Geobacillus stearothermophilus ATCC 12980: one gene and its partner. The protein of the gene in region 1 interacts with the protein of each later gene in a pairwise test. Links are inferred from orthologs where the notes say so. Each region holds a gene or a part of one and is shown in the gene's direction. Other genes may lie near its edges.

Region 1 (2,949 bases):
CGGAGGGTTTGATTTCGGCGGCTTTAGCGGCTTTGGCGGGTTTGAAGATATTTTTGAGACGTTTTTCGGCGGCGGGCCGCGCCAGCGGGCGAGCGGGCCGCGCAAAGGGGCCGATGTGGAATACATGATGACGCTCACATTTGAGGAAGCGGCATTTGGAAAAGAAACGGAAATTGAAGTGCCGCGCGAAGAGACGTGCGAAACGTGCCATGGCAGCGGCGCCAAACCGGGCACAAGCCCCCAGCCGTGCTCACGTTGCGGCGGCAGCGGGCAAATCACGAGCGAGCAGGCGACGCCGTTTGGCCGCATCATCAACCGTCGGACATGTCCGACATGTGGCGGGACGGGCCGGTACATTCCGGAAAAATGTCCGACATGCGGCGGGACGGGCCGCGTCAAGCAACGGAAAAAGATTCATGTCAAAATCCCGGCCGGCGTCGACGACGGCCAGCAGCTGCGTGTCGCCGGCCAAGGGGAGCCAGGGGTCAACGGCGGGCCGCCGGGGGACTTGTACATCATTTTCCGAGTGGAGCCGCATGAATTTTTCGAGCGCGACGGGCTCGACATTTATTGTGAAGTGCCGCTTTCCTTTGCTCAAGCGGCGCTCGGCGATGAGATTGAGGTGCCGACGCTCTATGGCGATGTGAAGTTGAAAATTCCGGCCGGCACGCAAACGGGCACGCGCTTCCGCCTGAGAGGGAAAGGAGTGCCAAACGTGCGCGGCTATGGACAGGGGGATCAGCACGTCATCGTCCGCGTCGTGACGCCGACAAAGCTGACGGAAAAACAAAAGCAACTGCTGCGCGAGTTTGACCGGCTTGGTGGGGAGACGATGCACGACGGGCCGCACGGCCGTTTTTTTGAGAAAGTCAAAAAGGCGTTTAAAGGAGAAGCGTGAGCGCGATGAAATGGTCGGAAATCAGCATTCATACGACGCACGAGGCGGTCGAGGCGATTTCGAACATTTTGCATGAGGCCGGCGCCGGCGGCGTGGTCATTGAAGATCCGTACGATCTTGTGAAAGACCGCGATGACTGGTACGGGGAAATCGTCGAACTCAATCCGGACGATTATCCGGAAGAAGGCGTCATCATTAAGGCGTATTTGCCGGTCAACAGCTTTCTTGGCGAAACAGTCGAACAAATTAAACAAGCGATTAACAATTTATGGCTATATGATATTGACCTTGGAAAAAATAAGATTACATTGAGCGAAGTGAATGAGGAAGAGTGGGCGACGGCGTGGAAAAAGCATTATCATCCGGTGAAAGTGTCGGAGAAGTTTACGATCGTGCCGACGTGGGAAACGTATGAGCCGGTTTCCGATGATGAGTTGATCATTGAAATGGATCCGGGCATGGCGTTTGGCACCGGCACCCACCCGACGACGGTCATGTGCCTGCAGGCGCTCGAAAAATATGTGCGCCCCGGCGATGCGGTCATTGACGTCGGCACCGGCTCCGGCATTTTAAGCATCGCTGCGGCGATGCTCGGCGCCCGGTCGGTGCGGGCGTTCGATTTGGATCCGGTCGCAGTCGACAGCGCACGGCTGAACGTCAAGCTCAATAAAGTGCAGTCGGTCGTTACGGTGGCGCAAAACAATTTGCTTGACCATGTCGATGAGCCGGCTGATGTGATTGTCGCCAACATTTTGGCGGAAATCATTTTGCGTTTTGCCTCCGACGCTTTCCGGCTGCTGAAGCCGGGCGGCCGCTTCATCACCTCCGGCATCATCCAGGCGAAAAAGCAGGACGTCAAAGACGGGCTGCTGGCGGCTGGGTTTGTCATTGAGGAAGTGAACGTGATGGAAGATTGGGTCGCGTTAGTCGCCATCAAGTCGTAAACAAAGAAGGGATGTTCGTTGCAGCGATATTTCGTTTCCGAACGGGAGCGCCGAGGCGAAGTCGTCACGATCAGCGGCGCTGACGCGCACCATATCGCCCGCGTCATGCGCATGAAGCCGGGGGATGCGATCGCTTGCGTCTTTCCGGACGGGCGCACGGCTGTATGCAGCATTGAACAAATTGCCAGTGATCATGTGCGCGCCCGTATTGTACAATGGAAGGAAGAGGGACGCGAATTGCCGGTGCGCATTTATATCGCCCAGGGGCTGCCGAAAGGCGAAAAGTGGGAGTTTGTCATCCAAAAAGGGACGGAGCTTGGCGCCGCCGGCTTTCTGCCGTTTTTCGCCGCCCGTTCGGTCGTCAAATGGGACATGAAGAAAGCGGAGAAAAAAGTGGAACGGTGGAAAAAAATTGCGAAAGAGGCGGCCGAACAGGCGGAACGCACGTCATTGCCCGAGGTGCGAGCGCCGCTTTCGCTGGACGCGCTGCTTGCTTTTGGCGAAACGGTGGATCAACGTCTATTCGCCTATGAAGAAGAAGGGCGCGGGGGACGGCACGGTTCGCTGCCGGCGCTGCTTGCCGGCCTCAAGCCCGGCGGCACGCTGCTAGCCGTGTTCGGACCTGAGGGTGGATTTAGCCCTGAGGAGGCAAAGCGGCTCCGACAAGGCGGCTTTTTGCCGTGCAGCCTTGGCCCGCGCATTTTGCGCACGGAAACGGCGCCGCTTTATCTGCTTGCCGCGGCTTCCTATGAATGGGAGCTGCGCGCGCCAGATTGGGAGGCGGCGCAACAGTAATCAACGGTTTGAACAAATTCAGTCATGCTGCTAGCTCAGCGGCATGGCCTGCAGTGAGGTGAACAACATGCCAACAGTGGCTTTCCATACATTAGGCTGCAAAGTCAATCATTACGAAACAGAGGCGATTTGGCAGCTGTTTAAAAAGGCCGGCTACGAACGGACGGAGTTTGAGAGCCGCGCCGATGTGTATGTGATCAACACGTGCACAGTGACGAACACCGGCGACAAAAAAAGCCGCCAAGTCATCCGTCGTGCGGTGCGCCGCAATCCGGATGCCGTCGTCTGCGTGACCGGCTGCTATGCGCAAAC
Region 2 (2,786 bases), 1.8 Mb from region 1 along the record:
GGGATGCAGCGAGTAATCAACTTTTTCAAAGAAGTCGTGCGGGAGTTGAAAAAAGTGAGCTGGCCGAGCCGGAAAGAACTAGTGAACTATACGGGAATCGTATTGGCTACGGTGGCGTTTTTCACCATCTTTTTCGCCGTTGTCGACCTCGGCATTTCGCAGTTGATTCGCCTTGTATTTGAATAAGCGGGCGGATGATATGCTATAATGAAAGATAATCGTGCGAACATGGAACCCGGAAACGGGTTTTTGTTTTGCGCAGAAAACAAAATGAAAACCGCCCTAGGGAGGCTCGCTGATGGAGAAAAACTGGTATGTCGTCCATACATATTCGGGATACGAAAATAAGGTGAAAGCCAATTTGGAGAAACGCGTTGAATCAATGGGAATGCAAGACAAGATTTTCCGTGTTGTCGTCCCGGAAGAAACGGAAACGGACATCAAAAACGGCAAACGGAAAACGACGAAAAAGAAAGTGTTCCCCGGTTATGTGCTTGTCGAAATGATCATGACCGACGATTCGTGGTACGTCGTGCGCAACACGCCGGGCGTGACCGGATTTGTCGGTTCGAGCGGGGCTGGTTCGAAACCGACGCCGCTCATGGAGGAAGAAGTCAAAATGATTTTGAAGCGGATGGGCATGCCGCTTACTGAGATTGATGTCGACTACGAGGTGAATGAAACGGTCCGGATTAAAGAAGGGCCGTTTGCCAACTTCACTGGAAAAATTGAGGTGGTTGACCTCGACAAACATAAGGTGAAGCTGCTTGTCGATATGTTTGGCCGCGAAACACGGGTGGAATTGGAGTTTTCGCAAATAGAAAAAATCTAATGGAAAAGAACTTGCAATCGTTGTTGAAAAGTGATACTATTTTAAAGTCAGTATGTCTTGAATCTTAGACAAGGCATGCAGCGATGAACTTATACGTGCTGTATAAGGGAGCGAACGTGCTTGATGCGCTAATCCTCCCGGCCGAAACGGGAGATATGAAAGCGGCTCGTCAGATCGGAGCCGGATGGAGTGGGAGGGGCAATCCCTAATACCACATCACGGACTTAAGGAGGTGTGTCTCGTGGCGAAAAAAGTAATCAAGATCGTCAAACTGCAAATTCCTGCAGGGAAAGCAAATCCGGCGCCGCCAGTAGGTCCTGCGTTAGGTCAAGCCGGTGTTAATATTATGGCGTTTTGCAAAGAGTTTAATGCCCGTACCGCTGACCAGGCAGGCTTGATCATTCCGGTTGAAATTACGGTTTTTGAAGACCGTTCGTTTACATTCATCACGAAAACGCCGCCGGCCGCTGTACTGTTGAAAAAAGCGGCGGGCATCGAATCGGGCTCCGGCGAACCGAACCGCAACAAAGTAGCGACGATCAAACGTGACAAAGTGCGCGAGATTGCTGAATTGAAAATGCCGGATTTGAATGCAGCGAGCATTGAAGCAGCCATGCGTATGATTGAAGGCACGGCTCGCAGCATGGGCATTGTGATTGAAGACTAAAGCCGGTGCGTCGTTTGTAGGGGAGGTTGCGTCATTGGGCAACCTCTCTCTCCATGAACAAAAACAGCAAGACGGGCCTGATGAATGGGCATCTGTCCGCTTCTTCGTTTTCGAAAGAAGCGAAGAACGTTCAATGTGGGAGGTTTTTCCGCTAAAACCACAACCGAGGAGGATTTTTCACATGCCGAAAAGAGGAAAGAAATACTTAGAAGCATTGAAACTCGTCGACCGCTCCAAAGCATACCCGATTGCTGAAGCAATCGAGCTCGTGAAAAAAACGAACGTCGCGAAATTTGATGCGACGGTGGAAGTTGCGTTCCGGTTGGGCGTTGACCCGAAAAAAGCGGACCAACAAATTCGCGGCGCTGTCGTCCTGCCGCACGGCACGGGGAAAGTAGCGCGCGTGTTAGTGTTCGCAAAAGGGGAAAAAGCGAAAGAAGCAGAAGCAGCTGGCGCTGACTATGTCGGCGATACAGAATACATCAATAAAATCCAGCAAGGCTGGTTTGACTTTGACGTCGTTGTTGCCACGCCGGATATGATGGGCGAGGTCGGGAAACTCGGTCGTATTTTGGGTCCGAAAGGGTTAATGCCAAACCCGAAAACCGGCACGGTCACGTTTGACGTTGCGAAAGCTGTGCAGGAGATCAAAGCTGGTAAAGTGGAATACCGCGTTGATAAAGCCGGCAACATTCATGTGCCGATCGGCAAAGTATCGTTCGACAACGAGAAACTGGCCGAAAACTTCGCCGCCGTCTACGAGGCGATTTTGAAAGCCAAACCGGCGGCAGCGAAAGGGACATACGTCAAAAACGTGACGATTACGTCAACGATGGGTCCTGGCATTAAAGTGGACCCGACGACGGTGGCTGTTGCACAGTAACGGTTGACTTTCTGCGTCGAGTCTGATAAAATGCCATTTGGCTGAACAAACGAATATCATTTATACCGTAGACAGTAGGTGCCTGTTTGAGGCTTAATTTCCTACCGAGGTATGTGGACGATAGAACAGCGCGCCCTGCGTCGGGGACGAGCGGCGGTGCGTTGAACGACACCTCCATGTCTACGCGGCATGGAGGTTTTTTATTGAGCAGACGGTATAAGTGGTATTCTCTCATTTTCCTTACAGGAGGTGCAGGACGTGTCGAGCGCGATTGAACTGAAAAAACAAGTGGTTGCCGAGATTGCGGACAAATTCCGCGCCAGCAAGGCAACCGTCATCGTCGATTACCGCGGCCTGAACGTGGCGGAAATGACCGAGTTGCGCAAACAGCTGCGCGAGGCAGG

What was found. The genes of interacting proteins can lie anywhere in the genome.
Region 2: the proteins of prmA (region 1) and rplK interact in binary tests that used the Escherichia coli proteins (3 or more experiments, as listed by UniProt). The link is inferred for Geobacillus stearothermophilus ATCC 12980 from one-to-one orthologs.

The regions. Positions count from the first base shown.
Region 1 is NZ_CP128494.1:1,938,153-1,941,101, reverse strand. Bases 107-2,872 are described here. They hold prmA (50S ribosomal protein L11 methyltransferase), read left to right. Parts: upstream 107-903; coding sequence 904-1,842; downstream 1,843-2,872. Other genes in these bases: mtaB (tRNA (N(6)-L-threonylcarbamoyladenosine(37)-C(2))-methylthiotransferase MtaB), read left to right, coding at 2,705-2,872; QSJ10_RS10555 (16S rRNA (uracil(1498)-N(3))-methyltransferase), read left to right, coding at 1,861-2,637; dnaJ (molecular chaperone DnaJ), read left to right, coding at 107-898. Outside these bases: more of dnaJ, read left to right, coding at 1-106; more of mtaB, read left to right, coding at 2,873-2,949. UniProt on the Escherichia coli protein: Methylates ribosomal protein L11.
Region 2 is NZ_CP128494.1:110,341-113,126, forward strand. It holds rplK (50S ribosomal protein L11), read left to right. Parts: upstream 1-1,073; coding sequence 1,074-1,499; downstream 1,500-2,786. Other genes in the region: secE (preprotein translocase subunit SecE), read left to right, coding at 4-186; nusG (transcription termination/antitermination protein NusG), read left to right, coding at 299-832; rplA (50S ribosomal protein L1), read left to right, coding at 1,681-2,382; rplJ (50S ribosomal protein L10), read left to right, coding at 2,641-2,786. UniProt on the Escherichia coli protein: Forms part of the ribosomal stalk which helps the ribosome interact with GTP-bound translation factors.